Undibacterium sp. 5I1: one gene and its partner. The protein of the gene in region 2 interacts with the protein of the main gene of each other region in a pairwise test. Links are inferred from orthologs where the notes say so. Each region holds a gene or a part of one and is shown on either strand. Other genes may lie near its edges.

Evidence for each region.
Region 1: the proteins of RGU72_RS06695 (region 2) and dnaE interact in binary tests that used the Escherichia coli proteins (3 or more experiments, as listed by UniProt). The link is inferred for Undibacterium sp. 5I1 from one-to-one orthologs.

Annotation. Positions count from the first base shown.
Region 1 is NZ_JAVIWI010000001.1:2,671,910-2,677,120, reverse strand. What follows is about bases 1,088-5,211. They hold dnaE (DNA polymerase III subunit alpha), read left to right. Parts: upstream 1,088-1,426; coding sequence 1,427-5,011; downstream 5,012-5,211. Other genes in these bases: RGU72_RS11810 (O-antigen ligase family protein), read left to right, coding at 5,004-5,211; RGU72_RS11820 (sulfurtransferase), read right to left, coding at 1,088-1,277. Outside these bases: RGU72_RS11825 (ExbD/TolR family protein), read left to right, coding at 1-214; more of RGU72_RS11820, read right to left, coding at 345-1,087. UniProt on the Escherichia coli protein: DNA polymerase III is a complex, multichain enzyme responsible for most of the replicative synthesis in bacteria. This DNA polymerase also exhibits 3' to 5' exonuclease activity. The alpha chain is the DNA polymerase catalytic subunit.
Region 2 is NZ_JAVIWI010000001.1:1,495,284-1,500,386, forward strand. Bases 849-3,777 are described here. They hold RGU72_RS06695 (pyridoxal phosphate-dependent aminotransferase), read left to right. Parts: upstream 849-1,692; coding sequence 1,693-2,862; downstream 2,863-3,777. Other genes in these bases: upp (uracil phosphoribosyltransferase), read left to right, coding at 935-1,570; RGU72_RS06700 (alpha/beta fold hydrolase), read left to right, coding at 3,108-3,777. Outside these bases: RGU72_RS06680 (hypothetical protein), read right to left, coding at 1-599; RGU72_RS06685 (hypothetical protein), read left to right, coding at 678-812; more of RGU72_RS06700, read left to right, coding at 3,778-3,956; RGU72_RS06705 (hypothetical protein), read right to left, coding at 4,374-4,820; cell division protein ZapE, read right to left, coding at 4,842-5,103. UniProt on the Escherichia coli protein: Shows aminotransferase activity with methionine and histidine as substrates, and to a lesser extent also with phenylalanine.

The sequences.
Region 1 (5,211 bases), 1.2 Mb from region 2 along the record:
TGGTACGGTATTGTGGGACGGTGTAGCGATTCAGAATAATGCCGAGTTGGAATCCAAACTGACGGCAGTGGCGGCGACGCCGAATCAACCGGAAGTGCATTTACGTCCGAACAAGCTGGTACCGTACAAAGCGGTGGCACATGTGATGGCCGAGGCGCAACGACTGGGTGTTAATAAGATCGGTATGGTTGGTAATGAGCAGTTCTTGAAGTGATGCGTTAAAAATTGCTAGAAAAAATTACTTTGATGACAGCTTAAGAGCCAGATCAAATAAAAAGGCTCCAATTGGAGCCTTTTTTACGACGACTGATATGACTTTATGGTCTATCGCTAGCCTAATAATATTATTTTGAAACTTGCTCTGCCTGTTCCGATCCAGCTTCAGGCGCGATACTGGTGATCTCTAATTTTTTGCAATGAGGACATGACTTGCCCGGCACATACCATGAGGAAAGCTGCTCTCGTGGTGTGACCACGGCCCGGCATGCATAGCATTGTTCGGTGTCTGTCGCTTCTAACTGCGGGTTAAGTGCAGTCCGATAATCGAAGACGAAGCAGTCGCCGTGATAATGCGCGCCACCAACTTCTTCAAAATATTTCAAAATGCCACCTTCAAGCTGATAGACATTATCAAATCCTACGTTTTGCATGTGAATAGCGGCTTTTTCGCAGCGAATTCCACCTGTGCAAAAGGTAACGACAGTCTTGTCGTTGAATGCATCACGATTTGCTTCAATCACCGCCGGGAATTCAGTAAACTTTGTAATACGATAATCAATTGTATTATCGAAACTACCGACATCTACTTCAAAGTCGTTACGGGTATCAACCATCACCACAGTTTTACCTTGATCGTCATGACCTTGATCTAGCCAGCGCTTAAGCGTCTGCGCATCTACGGATGGGGCGCGACCAAGCTCTGGCTTAATCAGCGGCATACGCATTGTGATGATTTCTGCTTTTAGCTTGATCAATAATTTGGTGAACGGCTGCGTCGCGGAGAGGCTTTCCTTCGCCACAACATCGGCAAAGCGCGGATCAGTATGTAACCAGGCCATATAGGCATCAATCTCATGACGGAAGCCTGCCAAGAACATATTGATACCTTCTGGTGTCAATAAAACGGTACCTTTAAGATGGAGTTCCTGGCATTTAGCGATAAATTCTGGACGTTTTTCAGCGGTATCGTTGAAGGTAATAAATTTGTAAGCCGAGATGTTGACGTAAGGCAGGTCATGTGAATTAGGACTTGCCAAGGTAGAAGTTGCAGACGACATGGAATAGATTCAGTAAGTCATTGATTTAGCAGCATTATAAACTTTTATGCCAGTAATTTTCCAGTTTTACTCACTTAACCTAGAAAACCAAATCCCGATTTGGCTGCACAGAAATCGTTTTCCCTTCACCAGCACGGTAAAATACGAGGATGACTACTGAACTACCTCTTCCCCAAGATTCAAGCCTTGCGATAGCCGCAACTGTTAACACCGATGCCGCGTTGGCTGCAACACCAGCCCCAATATCAGTCTTGCATCAAAACACTTTTCCTCAATTTGTACATTTACGTTTGCATTCGGAATATTCGATTGTCGATGGCTTGGTGCGTATTGATGATGTCATCAAGGCGGCGCTCAAAGACAAGCAGCCTGCGTTAGCGATCACTGATTTAGCTAACTTGTTCGCGATGGTCAAGTTTTACAAAGGTGCTCGCAGTAAAGGAGTTAAGCCGATTGCTGGCTGCGATGCATGGATTACGAATGATGCAGACCGGGATAAACCATCGCGCTTGTTGTTGCTGGTAAAAAATCGCAAAGGCTATTTGCAGTTATGCGAGTTGTTAGCGCAAGCCTGGTTGAGCAATCAACATCGTGGGCGTGCAGAAATTCGTTTTGAATGGTTGCAGGCATTATTTGAAGCAGATCAAAAAACAAGTGAGCAACCAAGCTTAATCGTTTTATCTGGCGCTCATTTTGGCGATGTTGGCATCGCGATTGATAATGGTAATTTAGATGCGGCTGAAGCCAACGCGCAACGTTGGGCGACTATTTTCCCTAATCACTTTTACATTGAAATTCAACGTGCAGGGCAGCCGAACATGGAAGCGCATGTGCGTCAAGCGCTTGCATTAGCAACTAAATTACGCTTGCCCGTTGTTGCTACTCATCCTATACAGTTCATCAACAAAGAAGACTTTATTGCCCATGAGGCGCGTACCTGTATCGCAGAGGGCGATATGTTGGCCAATGGTCGTCGCGTGCGACGCTTTAATGATCAGCAATGCTTTAAAACGCAAGCTGAAATGGTCGAGTTATTTGCCGATCTGCCGGGTGCCTTACAGAATGCAGTTGAGATCGCCAAACGCTGTAATTTGACTTTGGAATTAGGTAAGCCAAAGTTGCCAGATTTCCCTACACCGGATGGCATGACGATTAATGATTTTTTGGTCGCAGAAGTTGAAAAAGGATTAGAGCTAAGACTGGCGCAACTTTATCCCGATGTGGAAAAGCGCGAACTACAAAGAGAGCGCTACGAATCTCGCCTGAAGTTTGAGACCGATACGATTATCAAGATGGGCTTCCCGGGATATTTCTTGATTGTTGCCGACTTTATTCAATGGGCAAAAAATAATGGCGTACCAGTTGGTCCAGGCCGTGGATCAGGTGCCGGTTCATTGGTTGCGTATTCCTTGTTGATTACCGATCTGGATCCACTTGAATACAATTTGCTGTTCGAGCGTTTCTTAAATCCAGAACGGGTATCGATGCCCGATTTTGATATTGATTTTTGCCAAGAAGGGCGTGATCGCGTCATTCAATATGTGAAAGATCGATATGGAAAAGAGGCGGTATCGCAGATCGCAACCTTCGGCACCATGGCCGCAAAAGGTGCAATCCGTGACGTTGGTCGTGTACTCGATTTTGGCTATATGTTTTGCGACGGCATTTCAAAACTGATCCCGTTTAAACCTGGCAAACAAGTCACCATTGCCGAGGCGATTATTGAAGAGCCAATGCTGGCCGAGCGGCAGGAAAACGAAGAAGAAGTCAAAACCCTGCTCGATCTGGCACAACAAGTCGAAGGTATTACCCGCAATATTGGTATGCATGCCGGTGGTGTTTTAATTGCTCCTGGCAAGCTCACAGATTTTTGCCCTTTGTACACGCAAGGTGGCGATTCTGGTGTGGTATCGCAATACGACAAAGATGATGTCGAAGCTGTTGGCCTGGTGAAGTTCGACTTTTTGGGTTTGACTACACTGACGATTTTGGATCGTGCCGTTCGCTACATCAAAATGTTAGACCCAGCGATGGCCGATTTTGATCTGGCTAAATTGCCACTGAATGACAGACCGTCTTATGAGTTATTAACCAAAGCGAAAACTGTTGCCGTATTCCAGCTAGAAAGCCGCGGTATGCAAGGCATGTTAAAGGATGCACGTCCGGATCGGTTTGAAGACATTATCGCTCTGGTGGCTTTATACCGCCCTGGCCCTATGGACCTTATCCCCGATTTTTGTAAACGTAAGCATGGTGAGAAGTTTGATTATCCTGATCCGCGTACCGAAGGCATTTTGTCCGAAACCTACGGCATCATGGTGTATCAAGAGCAGGTAATGCAGATGGCGCAGGTGGTCGGCGGTTACTCACTCGGCGGCGCCGATTTGTTGCGTCGCGCGATGGGTAAAAAGAAAGCGGAAGAAATGGCGGAACATCGTCAGATTTTCCGTGATGGCGCTGCTAAAGACGGTTTGCCGCAATCCAAAGCCGATGAGATTTTCGATTTGATGGAAAAGTTTGCCGGCTACGGATTTAACAAATCTCATGCTGCGGCTTACGCGTTGTTGTCTTATCACACGGCTTATCTCAAAGCACATCATCCTGCCGCGTTTATGGCAGCCAACTTGTCGCTGGCAATGGATGACACCGACAAGATTAAAATTTTGGTGGAAGATACGCTGGATGTCTGCAAACTGACTTTGCTGCCGCCGGATATTAATCAATCAGATTATCGCTTTATTCCTGTCGGTGAGCCGGGAAAAAAAGCGACGCAAATTCGCTATGGTCTGGGTGCTGTAAAAGGCTCAGGACAAAATGCAATTGAAAGCATTGTTGCCGCTCGTACTGCCGGCGGACCCTTTGTCAGTTTGTTTGACTTTGCCAAGCGTGTAGACAAACGCCAAGTGAATCGCCGCACGTTTGAATCATTGATACGCGCTGGTGCAATGGACAGTCTGGGCAAAGATCGTGCAGTTTTATTAGCCACTGTGCCGCTGGCGATGGAAGCTGCAGAACAAGCAGAAGCGGAAATAAATCAAGTGAGCTTATTTGGCGATCATGAAGATATGATCCCACCGCCGGAGTATGTCAAAGCAGAGCATTGGACTGACAAGCAGCGCTTGATGGAAGAGAAATTAGCACTCGGTTTTTATCTGTCTGGTCATTTGTTTGATGCCTATGCACCGGAGGTTCGGCAGTTCATCAAAACTACTTTGTTGAAGTTAGAACCTTCACGAGATGTGCGTTTGATTGGTGGCGTGATTGCTGCATTGCGTACCCAAATGACACAACGCGGCAAGATATTAATCGTCACCTTAGATGATGGCACTGCCACCGTCGATGTAACGGTTTATAGCGAAATGCTGGATGAGTGTAAAAACTTATTTAAAGAAGATGAGTTCTTAGCTGTATTCGGTAAAGTATCAGAAGATAGATTCTCTGGTGGACTTAGAATCACTGCTGAAAAAGTGATGGATATCGGCAGGGCGCGTGTAGAGTTTTCGCAAGGCTTATGTTTGTCATTAGACGCAGGTGCTGATCTGAAGAAATTACAAGACATACTCAAACCTAGTCTTAATCCAGCGGGCTGCCCGGTTTTGATCCGCTATCGAAATAAAGAGTCATGTGCCGAATTATATTTATCTGATCAATGGCGAGTCAGTCCAGACGATCATTTACGACAAAAATTAGGTGAGTGGTTATCGCCGGACAAAGTGCAGATTGAATATGCCTGATCAACTATCTAATTCTCATATCGAACCAGCGATTACTATGGACATTACTGAGTCATCTTCTGGGTGGCGCTTAGCAATGCCGCAACAAATATTAGCCTGTCTTCCACTGACTTTATTTTTTCCAGTCGGTGTGATGTATCTCGGCGTTTTATTGTTTTATATCAGCTTGCTCGTGTCAGGAAATTTTTCTCAAAAGTTAC
Region 2 (5,103 bases):
GCCTGGGATGCGGCAAAACGTTCTGCCGCCCAGTTGCGGGCATTTTGGCTTTCTTTGGCTAATCGTTCTGCGGCTGCTTTGGCTTTGGCGTTAATTTCGGTATCGGCTTGCAATTGTTCGCTGGCGCGTTGTGTGGCTTGCAGCTCTAGTTTAGAACGCTTTTCTGCTTGCTCGCGCGCCAGGGTATCTAATCTGGTGCGCTCTAGCATGTCTTGTGTTTCTTGGCTGTCGGCGGCAATTCTGGCCTGACTGGCGGCACGCGATTGACGCTCTGCCTGCAAGCGCGCATGGCTACTGGCACTGGCTTCTTCTTCTAACTGTAATTTCTCTTGCGCCAGATTGGCTGACTCTGCCTCGGCTTCGGCACGGGCTTCTGCCAGCGCACGGGCGCGGGCTTCGGCTTGTGTTCTTGCCTCTGTAGCGACGGTGGCTCTCGCTTCTGTCTCTACGCGGGCGATGGCTTCGCGTATGCCTTTAACATCGATGCGAGAATGTGACTCCAGCGCGGCATCCGAGGTATGGAAATCGTCTCGTTGTCCAGCGTCCAGAGGGTACGACCCTAAGGATAATCTGTTTAACAATGTTTGATTTGCGTCCATGCCATGCTCCTGATTGTCTGACCGCTCCTTTGGCACTGTGGATAGCGCCCTACCGGAACTTCTTAACATGGATTATCAATGAACGATTTGCAAACAATTGCGGGAGTAGAAGCGGAAAAGTCCTTCATTTCCAATTTTTACGAAGGCGGGATCAAATCAGAGCTAGTTATTGATGAAGATAAACAGAAACAATTCCATTGCCGGCGCCCATAAATGCGCTTGGGGACGTAAAATAACTGCTGGTTCAATTTGGACACGCTAGGGTCTGTCATCTGTGACTCATCTGAAACTCATTTGTTACTTAACTCAGACCCCCGACCTCATTACGGAGAATTATCTTGTCAGACTATGTGACCGAAATCAGACACCCTCTGATGCAACACAAACTCACTCTCATGCGCAGCAAAGAAACGACCACGGATAACTTCCGCCGTCTGTTGCGTGAAATTAGCCAGATGCTGGCATATGAAGTCACCCGCGATTTGCCTTTGGAAAAAGTGACAATAGAAACCCCGATGGCGACCATCGAGGCGCCGACCATCAGCGGCAAAAAGCTGTGCGTCATCTCAGTACTGCGTGCTGGTAACGGTATTTTGGATGGCATGCTGGATTTGTTACCGGCGGCACGCGTTGGTCATATTGGTTTGTACCGCGATCCTGAAACATTGGAGCCGGTCGAGTATTACTTTAAAGTGCCAGAAGATATCGCAGAACGTTTAGTGATCGTGGTCGATCCTATGCTGGCAACCGGCAATTCGGCAGCAGCGGCGATTACCCGCATCAAACAAAATGGCGCGACGTCAATCAAATTTGTTTGCTTGCTGGCTGCACCTGAAGGCATCAAAGTGATGCAAGCGGCCCATCCTGATGTGTCTATCCTGACAGCATCGATAGACGATTGCCTGAACGAACATGGCTACATCATCCCTGGTCTTGGTGATGCGGGTGATCGTTTATTCGGAACTAAGTAAATTTATTCAATGCAATATTAAGAACACTAAACTAGTCGAGTTTAGTACCCAAGAGCAATACCGCTAACTATTCTGACTAGCTGGTATTGCTCTTCTTGATCACACCTTTCAATCTGATTCAGATGACTTCTTTCAATCCCCCATTGCAACTCAGCTCTAAATTGCCCGACGTCGGCATGACGATTTTTTCGATTATGTCGGCTTTGGCTGCGGAGAAAAATGCGGTCAATCTGGGGCAAGGCTTTCCTGATTTTGATTGCGATCCTGCTTTGCTGGATGCAGTCAGTAGTGCGATGCGCCATGGGCATAATCAGTACCCGCCAATGCCTGGTCTACCGCTATTACGGGCCGAAATTGCTAAAAAAATCTACGCAATTTATGGCCATAGCTATGATCCGGTAACAGAAATCACCGTCACTGCGGGTGCAACTCAGGGCATATTGACGATTTTGCTGGCTTGCGTACACGCTGGTGACGAAGTGATCGTGATTGAACCTGCCTATGACAGCTATGTGCCAGCCATCCGCTTAGCTGGCGGCGTGCCGGTATTGGTGTCGATGGAACTAGGCACGGACGGTTACAGCATTCCCTGGGACAAGCTAGCTGCCAAGATCACAGATAAAACCCGTCTGATCATGCTGATCTCGCCGCACAATCCCACCGGATTTGTGCTGAGTCCGGCAGATATTCAGTCGCTAACCGAGATTGTGCGCAACACCAAGGTGCTGATTGCATCGGATGAAGTGTATGAGCATATGGTATTTGACGGCTTGCGTCATGAGTCTCTTGCGCGTTACGAAGAACTGGCGGCTCGCAGCTTTATTATCTCCAGCTTCGGCAAAACCTATCATGTCACTGGCTGGAAAGTAGGTTATGTCACCGCCCCGGTCGCACTGATGCAAGAATTCCGCAAAGTGCATCAATTTAATGTATTCACTGTCAATACGCCAATGCAATTGGGACTGGCGCACTATTTAGCAAATCCTGCACCGTATCTGGACTTGCCTGCGTTCTATCAGCAAAAACGGGATTTTTTCCGTGACGGTTTAAAAAACTCCCGCTTTAAGTTGCTGCCAGCACAAGGAACTTACTTCCAATGTGTCGATTATTCAGCGATTTCTGATCAGTCAGAGCTGGATTTTGCACGCTGGTTGACCAGCGAAATAGGTGTGGCAGCGATTCCACTGTCCGGCTTTTACCAGCAGGCAAACGAATCCGGGATTGTACGGTTTTGCTTTGCTAAGCAAGAGCAGACCTTGCATGCCGCATTGCAACGCCTGCAGGAAATATAAATACTTAGATAGAGTATATTTACGGCACCTTTTATATACATGCACGTAGGTGCTATATTTAACCATACTCCCTATTTTTTTAATCCCCTTTCTATTTCCCTTTGGCTTTTCTGCTGGTTTTCACCAATACGGGCTATCGGTCAAATATTGCATTTCATCCCGAAGATTTTGTGCTTTGTCGCTTCACATCTAATTTCAAATTGTCATTCGTATAATCTCAGGATTTTCAACCTGTGGATTCAATTATGCTATTACGCTTAACTCTCGCTTTCGTCGCATTCGCCATATCACTCAATACATATGCACAAAGCAGAATCGAAAAGATCAACAATCACAATATTGAAGTGTTGCAGATTGAGACTACCAAATCCAAAGCCATCGTCGTATTTGAAAACGGATCACGCGAAACTCTGGATAAGTGGAGCAAAGTTATTGAAGATATTAAAAACGAGGCGACCGTATTTGCCTACAACCGTCCCGGCTATGGCAAAAGTGATGAAACGGAAGCGCTACGTGATGGCCGAACGATTGTGGAAGAACTACGCAAGACTTTGCAACACCAAGGCTTAAAACCACCTTATCTGCTGGTTGGTCATTCATTAGGCGGGTTGTACATGCAGCTATTTGCCCGGATGTATCCCCAGGACGTTGCGGGTGTTGTTCTGGTTGATGCCATCTATCCTGGCGTCATCAAAAAAACAGCCGACTTCCCGCTTTATACCCGAATTGCCAAACAGATCTTTTTTAGTACAGTAATTAATCACGAGATAGACCAAATCTTCAATACCGGCGAAGAAGTTCTTGCATTACCATGGGCAAATAAAATTCCTGTAGAGCGACTGTTTAACGTCCCCAAATCAGCAGGCGCAATTGCTGTCGATTTCGGCGTTACTGATTCTGGCCCCAAACTAGCAGCTATGGTCGAGGGACTTTACCCAAACGCCAACACGACCATCGTCGATTCTGACCATCAAATACAAGTCGCCAATCCAGAGGTCGTTGTAGCAGCTATTCGCAGAATAATGACTGCAAAAGCGATCAAGGACTCGATTGCCAAAACACAGTTAAGCGGCACCGGTGTCGCCGTCCATTGAGTGATCGTGATGTGACAGCAATTCTGCTATCGGGCTTTTATCAGCAAGCAAGCGAATCCGACATCGTACGGTTTCGTTTTACTAAGCAAGAGCAGACCTTGCAGAAGGCGCTAACTCGTTTGAGTACGCTCTGAATTTGCACCTGAATTCGCACCTAAGTTAGCATTGAATTAAACATTAGATTGGCGCTATAGCTGACGCCTAAACCGGCATTCAAGCATCATATATACTTACCCACAGTATATTTTAACGTCTAGGTTTATTCTGGACAATGAGGCTATTTTTGACACATACTCCCCTTTTTTTAGATATTTTAGGGGATTTATTTATATTGATCTCGCTCTTTAAGCAGCGCAACAATAACGCAATATTCGGTGCCAGCCCGGCAACACCATGCAGTGCGCATTATCATTGTTATTACTTTTTCTGCTCGTCCAACTGTTTTTGCTCATTTTTTAATTTCAACTCAGCATCTAGTTCTTCAATATGCTCTTTGCGTTTATAAGCTTTTGCTTCTACTGAGATACGCTGCAAAATAACAGAATGCTTGCGGCGACTAAGCTTGGCGTTGTCCAGACAAGAGTTGACGAAAAAACGTTCGTAACAAGTGTGTTGAGTGCGAATATACCAAGCTTGCAATTGTCTTTGGGTTGGCTCTACTTGGGCTAATGCGGCATCGGCAGCTTCGACGGTTTGAATGGCTTTTGGTGCATACGTCTGATCCAGTTTGCCGACAACACTAGCCAACTCATCCAGCGTCAAAGGCGGATCTTGTATCTGAGCAGAGGATACTGAGCAAAAACTGAATAAACCAATAGCCAGGACAGACGACAAATAAGTAAATCTGCGGTGAAACGGTGTCATAGATCAAGCTTTCAGAATAAGTTAAGTGAGAGTATCAGTACTGTGCCGCTGATCGGTTTCCATGTATTCACGCGATTGCATCTCGATAATACGCGATACGGTACGGTGAAACTCATTCGATAAAGTACCTTGTGTGTACAACTCTTCTGCAGGCACTTCAGCCGACATAATCAGCTTGACCTTGTTATCGTAAAACACATCAATCAACCAGGTAAAGCGACGTGCCTCAGACGACATTGCTGCCGACATGCGCGGGACCGAGGACAATATCACGGTATGAAAA